One region of the Pseudomonas sp. GW821-FHT02H06 genome, then DNA from elsewhere that is predicted to be linked to it. Evidence: predicted binding sites of a transcription regulator. Region 1 holds the regulator's gene; each other region holds the start of a gene.

Region 1 (4,213 bases):
AGCGATGCGTTCCGAATTGAACGGCCTGCGCGAACTGCTGGAAGTCCAGCTGGGCTCGCTGGCCTGGAACCAGCTGCGAGACGGCCGTCCGCAACAGGCCAATCTGTGGCGCCGTCTGCAACGGGTCGGCCTTTCCGGCCCGCTCTCCCGCGACTTGCTGGCGATGGTCCCGGACTCCAACGATCAGGCTCACACCTGGCGCATGCTGCTGGCCCATCTGGCCCGCATGATTGCCACGCCGGACGTCGAGCCACTGGAAGAGGGCGGTGTGATTGCCATGGTCGGCCCTGCCGGCATGGGCAAAACCACCACGCTGGCTAAACTGGCGGCCCGATATGTGTTGAAATACGGCGCGCAAAATATCGCGCTGGTGAGCATGGACAGTTTCCGCATTGGCGCTCAGGAGCAACTGAAAACCCTGGGCCGGATCCTCAATGTACCGGTCACCCACGTCGACCCGGGCCAGTCCCTGGCACAGGCGCTGGAGCCGCTGTTGCGCAAGCGCGTGGTGTTGATCGACACCGCCGGCCTGCAAGCCAGCGATCCGGCCCTGCGTCTGCAACTGGAAACCCTCGCCGGGCGTGGCATCAAGGCGCGCAACTACCTGGTGCTGGCGACAACCAGCCAGAAGCAGGTGCTGTCAGCGGCTTATCACAGTTACAAACGTTGCGGCCTGGCCGGGTGCATCCTGACCAAGCTCGACGAAACGGCCAGCCTGGGCGAAGTGCTCAGCCTGGCCGTGACACACGAACTGCCTGTGGCCTATCTCACCGATGGCCCACGGATACCGGATGATCTGCATTTGCCGCGTCGGCACCAATTGGTGAGCCGGGCTGTCAGCGTGCAGATGCAGGAGGAGCCAAGCGAGGAAGCGATGGCGGATATGTTTGCGGATCTTTATCACAGCACCGGCAAGCGCGCGGGCTAGGTGAAGAAAATGACAGTGGAATTTTCCTGCATCGATGGTCTGCCAGGCATTGTTCAGACACTGAACGTGCAGCCCGACATGTGGCTTAGGTCTAAGCAAGACAAGGTAAACAATTAACATGGGCAGCATGCATCCCGTACAGGTTATCGCGGTGACCGGTGGCAAAGGTGGCGTAGGCAAGACCAACGTTTCAGTGAATCTTTCACTGGCACTGGCCGAGCTGGGACGTCGCGTCATGCTGCTGGACGCCGATCTGGGTCTGGCCAACGTCGACGTATTGTTGGGTCTGACCCCCAAACGCACCCTGGCTGATGTCATCGAAGGGCGGTGCGAGCTGCGCGATGTCTTGCTGCAAGGCCCGGGCGGTGTACGCATCGTGCCGGCGGCATCAGGCACCCAGAGCATGGTCCACCTGACCCCGGCGCAGCATGCCGGGCTGATTCAGGCGTTCAGTGACATTGGCGACAACCTCGATGTGCTGGTCATCGATACCGCCGCCGGCATCGGCGAGTCGGTGGTGAGCTTCGTCCGCGCGGCCCAGGAAGTGCTGCTGGTGGTGTGCGACGAGCCCACATCGATCACCGACGCCTATGCCCTGATCAAACTGCTCAACCGCGATTACGGCATGAACCGCTTCCGCGTCCTGGCCAACATGGCCCAGAGCCCGCAGGAAGGGCGTAACCTCTTCGCCAAGCTGACCAAAGTCACCGACCGTTTTCTCGACGTGGCCCTGCAGTATGTGGGCGCCGTGCCGTACGACGAATGCGTACGCAAGGCCGTGCAGAAACAGCGCGCCGTGTACGAAGCGTTTCCGCGTTCCAAATGTGCCCTGGCGTTCAAGGCCATCGCGCAGAAAGTCGACACCTGGCCGCTCCCGGCGAACCCGCGCGGCCACCTGGAATTTTTCGTAGAACGCCTCGTGCATCAAACCAGCGCAGGGCCCGTCTCATGACAGCAAGTGGCTATCGCATGTACAGCAAATCGTCCAAAGACTCCCAGTATGAGCTGATCGAGCGTTATGCCCCGCTGGTCAAACGAATCGCCTACCACTTGCTGGCGCGTCTGCCGGCAAGCGTGCAGGTCGAGGATTTGATCCAGGCGGGCATGATTGGCTTGCTCGAAGTCTCGACCAAATACGACTCCACCAAAGGGGCCAGCTTCGAGACGTACGCGGGTATTCGTATCCGTGGTGCGATGCTCGACGAAGTGCGCAAGGGGGATTGGGCGCCGCGCTCGGTCCACCGCAACACGCGCATGGTCAGTGACGCGATTCGTGCAATCGAAGCAAAAACCGGCCGTGACGCTAAAGATCACGAGGTTGCTGCCGAACTTGAAATGAGTCTCGACGATTACTACGGGATTTTGAACGATACCCTGGGCAGCCGCCTGTTCAGTTTCGACGACCTGTTGCAGGACGGCGAACACGAAGGGCTGCACGAGGACGGCGCGAGCCAGTCCCTCGAACCGTCGCGGGATCTGGAAGACGAGCGCTTCCAGGCTGCGCTGGCCGAGGCCATTGCCAACTTGCCCGAACGTGAACGCCTGGTGTTGTCGCTGTACTACGACGAAGAGCTGAACCTCAAGGAAATCGGTGAGGTCCTGGGGGTCAGCGAGTCGCGGGTCAGCCAGTTGCACAGTCAATGCGCGGCGCGGTTGCGCGGTCGTCTTGGCGAGTGGCGCGCACGTTCGTGAATCAGGCGCAGGCCGCGAGGCCTGCGTGTTGCGTGTAAGACCGGCTGTGCAAGACGTGAGCGGGAAGCAAATGAGACACGGCAGGAGTCGGTCGAACCGGGTCGTAGATGATCCGGTTTCGCTGCGCTTGTTCCGGTCGATTCAACCCCCTCTTGATGTTCGGCGCAGCCGGTATTGATTGAACGCGCGTTCAGGTGCTGAACGCGTTAAAGACTGCTTGGAGGTCGAATTGGACAAGAACATGAAAATCCTCATCGTTGATGACTTCTCAACGATGCGGCGGATCATAAAAAACCTGTTGCGTGACCTTGGGTTCACCAACACGGCCGAAGCAGATGACGGACTCACCGCATTGCCGATGCTGCAAAGCGGCGCTTTTGACTTCCTCGTCACTGACTGGAACATGCCGGGCATGTCCGGCATCGACCTGTTGCGTCAGGTGCGTGCCGACGAGCGTCTGCGCAGCCTGCCGGTGCTGATGGTCACTGCCGAAGCCAAGCGCGAGCAGATCATCGAAGCCGCTCAGGCCGGTGTGAACGGCTACGTGGTGAAGCCGTTCACCGCGCAAGTGCTCAAAGAAAAAATCGAAAAGATATTCGAGCGCGTCAATAGCTGATGTCCGCTGCGAGGGCGCTATGGATTCCAAAGATTCGACAATGGGTGACTTTGAGTCAACCCTGAAGAAACACGCACAAGAGCTGGTCGCGAGCCTTGAAAAGGGCAAGTTCGGCGACGCTGTGCAACTGATCCATGAGCTTAACCAGACCCGCGACCGCGGCCTGTATCAGGAAGTCGGCAAACTGACGCGCGAGCTGCACAGCGCGATCGTCAACTTCCAGATCGACCCGAACATGCCGCAGGCCGAGGAGGTCTCCCAGATCACCGACGCCACCGAGCGGCTGTCGTACGTCGTCAGGCTGACTGAAAACGCGGCGAACCGGACCATGGATCTGGTAGAGCTGAGCACGCCGTTGATGCACGGGCTCACTGAAGACGCCAAGTCGTTGAGCGCCGATTGGGGACGCTTCATGCGCCGCGAGATCAGCGCCGAAGAGTTTCGTGATCTGGCCCGCCGCGTCGATGTGTTCCTGACCCGCAGCGAGAAGGAGACCACCGAGGTCTCTGCGCACCTGAACGACATCCTGCTGGCTCAGGATTACCAGGACCTCACCGGTCAGGTGATCAAGCGCGTGACCACGCTGGTCACGGAAGTCGAGCGCAATCTGCTCAAGCTGGTGCTCATGGCGAGCCAGGTGGACCGCTTCGCGGGCATCGAGCACGACCAGGAAATGTTCCGTCAGCAAAAAGAACAAGAAAAACTTCACTCCAAGGGTGAAGGTCCGCAGATTCATGCCGATAAACGTGAAGACGTTGTATCCGGACAGGATGATGTTGACGATCTGCTATCCAGCCTCGGATTCTGATTCGGTCATTCTGTCTCGGACTTCAGGTTTTCTGTGAAAGTGGCTGCTGGACCCGCGCGCCAATGCTTCGACGAAAGCAATGCGCGCAGGCCGTCAGTGCAGCCTCCGGATCGGTTTGACGGTTAATTTTAGGAGCACCCCCCAATGAGCTTCGGCGCCGATGAAGAAA
Region 2 (4,213 bases), on a different contig from region 1:
CATCAGGCTGCCCTCAGTACAGATTCAGATTAGGAGAAGAAGATGCAATCCCAACAATATATCGCCCCCGCGAGCCTGGCACCGGTGACGCTCGCGGTCAAAGCAAACGGTGGAAGTGTAAAGGTCGAAAAGCAGGTGGGCACCGATTGGGTTGTGTCTGATGTGTTCGCGCAGGACGGCGCCTGGCGTCTTGATCTTGGTTATTCGCAAACACGCTTTACGCCATCGGCCGGTGCGGTATTCGAGATTTACTCATGAGCCTTCTGATCAGCAATGCGGTGGCTCGCCGCCGCATCCGTCGCGGTCTCGGACTGTTGGGCGACAGCTTCAGCGCGAACTGCCACACCGTTGACCCCAAGGCGTTTGGCACTGAAGCCTACGGTTACGCTGGAGCGATTGCGGCGAAGACCGGACTGTTCCCGAGCTACCTGGACAATCAAGGAAAGGTTGGCGACCACACTGGGCAGTTTATGGCGCGGCTTCCGGCTTGTCTGACTTCGGCCACTGCAGATCTGTGGATGCTGCTATCGCGCACCAACGACAGCACCACGCCGGGCATGACGCTGGCGGACAGCAAAGCGAACGTGATGAAGGTTATCACCGCCTTCCAGAATACGCCTGGCAAATACCTGATCGTCGGGACCGGCACGCCTCGATTCGGCACCAAGGCGCTGACCGGCCAAGCGCTGACGGACGCGATTGCCTACAAGGACTGGGTGCTGAATTATGTCAGCCAGTTCGTGCCGGTGGTCAACGTCTGGGATGGGTTCACACAGGACATGACTGTCGATGATCTTCACCTGAACATGATAGGCGCTGACTTCTTCCAGGCCCGTTGCGTGCCGATCATCAACGCCAACTTCGAATTCTTCGGCGTGCCATTGCCTACAGATGCCGCCGATCTGTACTCGGCAATTCGCCCATTCGGCTGTCTCAACGCCAACCCTCTGATGATCGGCGTGGGCGGTACGCTGCCAGCCGGCGTCAATGCGGTGGCCGGTTCGGTGCTGGCGGACAACTACAAGGCGGCCGGCTCTGGCCTGGCTGGCGTCACCACTCGCTGGTACAAAGAGCAAGGTCAATACGGGGAGGTGCAATGCATTGAACTGAACGGCAGCATGACAGCCGCAGGCGGCTATATTTACCTGCAGCCAAACGCCAACGTCACGCTCGACAGTTTGCTGGCTGGTGACCTGGTCGAGATGGTATCGGCAGTTGAAATCGCCGGGACATCGCGCGCGATACTTGGCTGGGAGGCCGAGCTGATCTTCACGAAGCCGGTGAACGGCGCCTCAACGACGATCTATTACCGCTCAATGGACAAGTACCAGGAGCCTTTCACCTTGCCAGCCGTGTTCTCGGGAGCTCTTGAGACCCAGCGAGCTACAGTCGACAAATCGGAGACACTGGTGACCGCCCGGATGGGGTTGTATCTGGCTACCGGCGTCAATCTGCAGGGTGTTCGTGTGAAGGCTGGCCAGTTCGGAATCAGGAAGGTGTAGGGGGTGTGCTCGACTCGGCGAGTCGAATGCGCGGTACAGATCCCGGCAGCAGGAGCCCGCCAGAGAAGGTAGGCGGGCCTGGCGGGCTAGGCCTCGTACTGCTGAAGCCCGTTTTAAGAATAGACAAGGGGCGGGGGAAAGCCAGGTTCAGGCATCACCACGTCTGTCTGCGGCGCGTCCCCACTCATCTATCACCGCACGATGGCCGAGTACCACGAACTGCTCACGCTGCCCACGAGGTGGAAACATAGTGGTGCGGCTTTGACTAATACTGAATCGGCGGAAATTGCGCACCGCTGACATGCTTCAAGTTTTCCGCATCTAGGCCGCTATGCTTTTTGCAGAACCTGGATTCACCAACCATTTTGTATCTCCTAATGAGTGATTTATATGTCCTGGCTGAGAAAGCTTAAGCTAAAATCGAAGCTGCTACTGTCCTTTGGCTTATGCGCGATGATCACCCTGATTGTCGCCGGGCTAGGTCAGTCCGGTATCGCCAAGCTGTATGGCCAGCTGCAGGATACTGTCACAAATAACCTTGTCTCAATCCAGAAAACCAACGCAATAAAGACAAACACTGTTGCCACCCACCGCGATTTCTTCCAGGCCATTGTGCTGACGGCTTCTGCCGCCAGTGCTGATGATGTAAACGTCGTCATCCAGTCATATCACGACAATCAGTCTGAGGCCCAAGCTGCGTTTAAGCTATATCGCGCTACTCCCCTTGAGGCGGACGAACGGGCCGCAGGCGATCAATTTGAACGTGATTGGCCGGCTTACATTGCAGCTGTGGATGCAGGTTACGCTGCGCTCAAAAATGGCGACATTGCACAGGCTAGAATGCTTGGTGCGACCAGCGTAACACCCGCATATCTCAAGGTCATTGCAGAACTCAATATCATAATCGATTCCAACTCTCGGCAGGCTCTTGAGGTCATGGTGGATGGTGATAATGCCAACAAGCAGGTGACTTGGGTGCTTGTCATAGGTTGCTTAATCGCTATGGTTTGCGCTGGAGCGCTTGGCCTGATCGTCACAGGCATGATCACACGCCCGATATTCTTGTCTGTCGAAGGTGCAGGTCGCATTGCTAATGGCGATCTGACCTACCCCATCGAAGTTCGTGGTACTGATGAAACCGGACAACTGCTGCGATCGTTGTCCGATATGCAAAGCAACCTCAAGGGCACCGTGCAGCAAATTGCAGATGCCTCAAACCAGTTAGCTTCAGCAGCCGAAGAATTAACTGCCGTTACAGAGGACAGCACTCGTGGACTGGTTCGGCAAAACGATGAAATTCAACAAGCGGCAACTGCAGTTAACGAAATGACGGCCGCGGTGGAAGAAGTGGCACGTAACGCTGTCAGCACATCTCAAATCTCCACTCAAACCGCTGAGGACGCGTCGAAAGGTCAGAAACAGGTCCAGCAGGCTGTGACGGCCATCAATACCGTGACTGAGGAAATTACTGACTCGACGCAGCGGGTAGAAGCGCTGGCCGGACAAATCCACGAAATTACAAAGGTTTTGGACGTCATTCGTGGCATTGCTGAACAGACAAACCTCCTCGCGCTCAACGCGGCAATTGAGGCAGCGCGGGCGGGCGAGCAAGGTCGTGGTTTTGCAGTAGTGGCCGATGAAGTTCGTGCCTTGGCCCACCGCACCCAGACCTCGACTGGCGAGATCGAAGCCATGATCAGCCGCGTTCGTAGCGGCGCCGACGATGCAGTGCAGGCCATGGGGAAAAGCCAAAATCTCGTGCGAAGTACTCAGCAGCTCGCGACTGAGGCCGGTTTGGCTTTGGAACGGATTAACCAAGGCGTCAGCCAGATCAATGAACGAAACCTGGTGATAGCCAGCGCGGCAGAGGAGCAAGCCCAGGTAGCGCGCGAGGTTGACCGAAATCTAGTAAACATCCAGGATCTTTCGACTCAAACGGCGGCAGGCGCCAACCAAACGAGCGCCTCGAGTCAGGAGCTATCGCGGCTGGCAATTTCATTCAACACGTTGGTGGCGCAATTCCGACTTTAATCAGCTCACGACAGCTCCGTGATTTTCCTGCCGTAAGCCCTTTATCGATGAATGCATGCGCTCTTGGAGTTAGGGTTAGGTGAGTCGGAGCGACACAGCTAGATCGATTTCCAGTGGGCTTGGCGGTGACAAATATCATCGCCTCCGACGTCGTTAAGGTTTCGCTGCCTTAAGATTCCAAGAGCAAGCCCCAGATTGCTTGTTCTTCGATGTATGGCCTAAAATCGAGCGAAACGGCGATCAGCTGGCGACAGGGCCGGAGTTTGAGTCTCGGGTCGCGCCTGACTCTTTGGCGGATCTGTCAAATTTGGGATTGGGACGGTTTGAACTTTCGTCAGCTGCTGACTTAGGGGACGTTGACTGGCAGTAATCCTGAGACGGTATGAGCGCCTTCGAACTCAACCGGCAGAGAAGAGCTGCATGGCGTACCGCTTGCTTAATTCGTCATCTGATCCGCTCCGCGTTATACGCGCGTTGCGGCTGGGCCACGATCTCCAATGGGGGCTGGAGTCTGGCCTCGAGCGTATTTGGAACGCGGAAACCGTCGCCGGTCTGAGCCATGCTCATGGCCGCGCTCTTGGTCTCGGCGTAGGGCTCGGGTTGGTGAAAGCTGTCACCCCGCAGCAGTTCAATATATTGGCTGAGGCTTACACTCGAGCTTTCGAAGAGCGCCTCGCAGT
Region 3 (4,213 bases), on a different contig from region 1:
CAGCTCGCCGGCCGCGTCGCCGGTGCCCCAGAACATATCGGCGCGGACTTCGCCGGCGATGGCGCCGCCGGTGTCCTGCGCCGCAACCGGACGTACCAGCGGCGTGCCGTCGGGGCGGGTCGATGACAGCCACAACAGGCTGCCGAGGGGGATGACCTTGCGATCAATCGCCACGCTGTAACCGGCGGTCAGCGGCACGTTCAGCGAGCCGCGCGGGCCTTCGGTGCTGTCCGGGCGCTGAGTGAAGAATACGTAGCTCGGGTTGCTGCCCAGCAGTTCATTCACGCGTTCGGGGTGCGCAATCGCCCAGTCGCGGATGCGGCCCATGGACACTTCGTCCTTGGTCAATTGCCCTTGCTCCACCAGCCAGCGGCCGATCGGCTTGTACGGGTAGCCGTTCTGATCGGCATAGGCGATGCGCAGCTGACGGCCGTTCTCCAGCTGAACCCGACCCGATCCCTGGATTTGCAAAAACTGCAGGTCGATGGGGTTTTCCAGCCAGGCCAGCACGGGGGCATTGGCGCCTTTGTTGCCGATGGTGGCGGCGTCGTCGTAGGGACGCAGCACCCGGCCGTCAAGGCGCCCGCGCAGGCGTTTGCCCTTGAGCTCGGGATAGATGCTGTCGAGGTTGACGATGATCAGGTCATCGGGCACGCCATACACCGCCACCGGGTGTGCGTCGTTGCGCTGCTCGCTGCCTTTGTAGATGGGCTCGTAATAGCCAGTGATCAGCCCGTTGGCGCCGTGCTCGGAGGAACGCAGGCTGTAGACCTGCAGCTGGTTCTTGAGAAAGTCGCGCACCGCCGCAGGATTTTGTGGCACTTGGGCGGCGAGGGCGCACGTGCCGCCCCAGACCGGGTCCTTGGCCAGACGCTTGCACGCCGAGAACCAGCTGTTGTAGCCCGCCATCAGGTCGGTGTCGTTCACCGCCGGCAGTTTGTCCCACTCGACGCTGACGTAGGTCGTCGCTTCGGAGGGTTTGGTCTTCGGCGCACCGCCGTCACAGGCGGCGAGCAGGGCGATCAGGGGAGCGAGGCAAAATACGAAACGGCGCCAGTGCAGGCTTGTGGTCATCACGCGGGGTGTTTCCTGAGAATCATGCGAAGGCGGCTAGCTTGGTGAAAGCGGACGGCGGCGTCAAATGGATGAGGGGATCATTTGCATGAAAGCTCACATGTCTGCCGAACCGCTTTAAACGCGGATTTGCCGCCGACATTGCACTTTTTTGCCTTCAGCCGTTCTGACCTTGGCCGGGACGCGCTGATGAACGCGGTGTCCCGTTCGTTGAAACCTGGGATTGATGCTCGCCGTGTTCACTGTTTTATCCGTTTGCCGCCACCTGCGCCCGCTGTTTGCCCTGTGCATGCTCGGGCTCTGCGCGGCGGGTTGTACGCGCAAGGACGGCCGGGATGTCGCCACGCAGTTCAGCGAGACCCGCCCCCAGGAGTTCTTCCAGACCAGCGTGGACCGCATGGCCACACTGGCCATGGCCGACAACCTCGACAGCCTCTATCTGCTGATGAACAAACTCTACCTGCGCAATCCCGCCGAGTGGCGCAAGTCCGGCTTCGTTGACGCCGCAAGTGCGGAGCGCAACGTGCGACAGGCCATCGAGCAACAGAAGCCGTTGCCGCAGTTGGGCACCCGGCGTGACCTCGCCGCGCTGAGCTACGCCCTGAGCCCGGAGTTTCTTGGCGACCGCGTCGGTGCCTTCATCTATGCCATAGGCAGCATGTTGGTCACGGCCCACGGCGGGCGCCTGGAATTCTTCATGACCGACCAGATCAACCCGACCTTCGTCAGCAACGCCGCGCGCAATATCGAGAAGGCCACCTGGCTGCTGAGCCAGCGACAGAACGCCAATGGCGAGCTGCTGCTGTTCTCCAACGAAATTTCGGAGGAGGGCAGCAACCTCAGTTTCGCCACCGAGTTCGGCAAGATCGTGGCGCGCCTCGACCTGCTCACCCAGATGCTCGACGAGCGATATAGACGCATCGGTTTGAATTACGCCCAGAGCCTGCTGTTCCTGAACTTCCTCCCGGTGCAATGACGCCCCGCCGGGCCGGGGGAAAAACCTTTTTTTGCGCCCCTCATCCTTGGCGACTTTCGGTCGATAGCCCATCAGGAGTATGCAAAACAATTACAAAATATTTGGCATGGGGACGACGATGTTTAAAACAGTGCAGGCGCGCTATACGGTCATATTTGTGGCCTTGATTGTGGTGATCGCGGTGATCACTGAACAGGGCATCGTTCACTTGGTCACGCCCAAGGTCCGCGCGACCCAGGAGCAGGTAGTCCTGAGCCAGGTTGATCAGATCGGCACGCGTATCCTGTCGGACCTGGCCCGCGTAGAGGCCCAGTCCCGGGCGATCACCCAGGCGGTGCCGCTGCTGGACAGCGATGGCATCGACAAGGTGCTGCCAGGCCTGGTTGACCAATACGGCGACCAGAAAGTCTTCGGCGGCGGCGTCTGGCCGATGCCAGACAAGCGCACCGCGGGGCGCAACAAGCACAGCTCATTCTTCCACCGTGACGGCAGTGGCCAGCTGGTGGTGAGCACCTTCTGGAACTCCGACCCTGCGCCCAACTACTGGGAACAGCCATGGCACCGCGCCGGGCAGAACGCACCCAAGGGCAAATGCGCCTGGGCCGCTGCCTACCAGGACGAAGCCAGCCCGCAGCCGCGCACCAACTGCGCCATGGGCATCTACAAGGATGGCGCGCTGTACGGCGTTTCGACCATCGACGTCACCCTGGGCTTCTTCAACGGCCTGATCCAGGAAAAGGAAAAAGACATTCAGGGTCAGGTGATGATCGTCGAGCGCGACGGCAAGATCCTGACCAACCAGAGCCGCATCCCCGGCGAAATCATCCTCAAGAACATTTCCGGCTTCAGCGGCCAGTCGATGTTCGCCAAGGCCATTCAGGAGGGTCTGGGCAAGATCTCCGGCGACGCTGTGTATTCCCAGGAATACATCGACCCGCAACTGGGTGATCTGACCTTCTTCCTGCGTCCGGTCGCGGGCACGCCGTGGGTCATCGCCACATCGCTGCCGACCGCCATGCTCACCGCCAGCAGTACCGAAGTGCTGAAGACCCTGGGCTGGTTGCAGATCCCGCTGGTCATTCTGTTGCTGGTGGTGCTGGGCTTTGCCTTCCACCGTCTGCTGGCACGCGTGACCGTTCTGCGCACCAACATCGACGCGCTGTCTTCGGGTGAGGCTGACCTGACCCGCCGTATTCCGATCAAAGGCCAGGACGAACTGGACGCTGTCGGCCATTCGGTCAACCAGTTCATCGCCTTCCAGCAAGCCATGATTGTCGAGGTGCGCAACGGCACCGAGCAGATCTCGGCCGGGCTGGTGCAGTTGCAGGATCAGTCGCGCAACATCAACCAGATCCTCAACCGTCACGCTTCGGAAACCGATCAGGCGGTGACCGCGATCAACGAGATGAGCGCCACCGCCGACAGCGTCGCCGAGAGCGCGACGCAGACGGCGAGCTTTACCCAATCGGCCAATGACGCAGCGCAGCGTTCCCGTGACGTCGTCGACGAAGCCTCGGTCAGCGTGCGGGCCTTGGTGGCGGAAGTCGAAGACGCGACGAAATACGTGCAGGAAATGCAGGTCGATGCCAAGCGCATCACCGATGTGCTCGGGGTTATCGGCGGCATCGCCCAGCAAACCAACCTGCTGGCCCTCAACGCGGCTATTGAAGCGGCGCGGGCAGGTGAGCAGGGCCGTGGCTTTGCGGTGGTGGCCGATGAGGTGCGGGCGCTGGCCGGTCGTACCCAGCAGAGCACATCGGAGATCAACGAGATGCTCGCGCGGCTGGAGCAGGGCGTGAGCACCGCCGTGGGCGCCATGGAAAAAACCAAAGTCAGCTGCCAGTCCACCGCCGACCGCACGTCGCGGGTCAACGAAGGCCTGGATGGCATGGCCGGTTCTGTGCTGCGCATTCATGACCTGAGCGCGCACATCGCAACGGCGGCAGAGGAGCAGAGCGCGGTGACCGAGGAGATCAACCAGAACATGATCGCCATTCGGCACATGGTCGGTGAGCTGGTGGGCTGTGGTCAGCAGACCGACACCAGCGTTGACGCGCTGATGGCGTCCAACGAGCGACTGGTGGCGATGATCGATCGCTTCAAGGTTCGCTAACCGGCGATTCATTCACTCGCACAACACAAAGCCGGAGCCCTTAAAGCTCC

The links. Region 1 encodes FliA, which starts transcription of late flagellar genes. Its sites were predicted from a motif close to CTAAAGTTTNNNNNNNNNNNGCCGNTAA; they were not measured.
Region 2: the regulator FliA is predicted to act here: its motif matches at 1,808-1,835, upstream of AC07VF_RS04350 (methyl-accepting chemotaxis protein).
Region 3: the regulator FliA is predicted to act here: its motif matches at 2,090-2,117, upstream of AC07VF_RS04430 (methyl-accepting chemotaxis protein).

What each region holds. Positions count from the first base shown of each region.
Region 1 is NZ_JBWKVD010000017.1:127,958-132,170, reverse strand. It holds gene flhF (flagellar biosynthesis GTPase FlhF) at 1-928, shown strand, start outside; gene fleN (flagellar synthesis regulator FleN) at 1,047-1,880, shown strand; gene fliA (RNA polymerase sigma factor FliA) at 1,877-2,620, shown strand; gene AC07VF_RS22575 (chemotaxis response regulator CheY) at 2,862-3,236, shown strand; gene AC07VF_RS22570 (protein phosphatase CheZ) at 3,256-4,044, shown strand; gene AC07VF_RS22565 (chemotaxis protein CheA) at 4,189-4,213, shown strand, end outside.
Region 2 is NZ_JBWKVD010000002.1:247,635-251,847, forward strand. It holds gene AC07VF_RS04340 (hypothetical protein) at 43-258, shown strand; gene AC07VF_RS04345 (SGNH/GDSL hydrolase family protein) at 255-1,502, shown strand; gene AC07VF_RS04350 (methyl-accepting chemotaxis protein) at 1,893-3,533, shown strand.
Region 3 is NZ_JBWKVD010000002.1:262,478-266,690, forward strand. It holds gene mltA (murein transglycosylase A) at 1-1,074, opposite strand, end outside; gene AC07VF_RS04425 (hypothetical protein) at 1,364-2,050, shown strand; gene AC07VF_RS04430 (methyl-accepting chemotaxis protein) at 2,169-4,163, shown strand.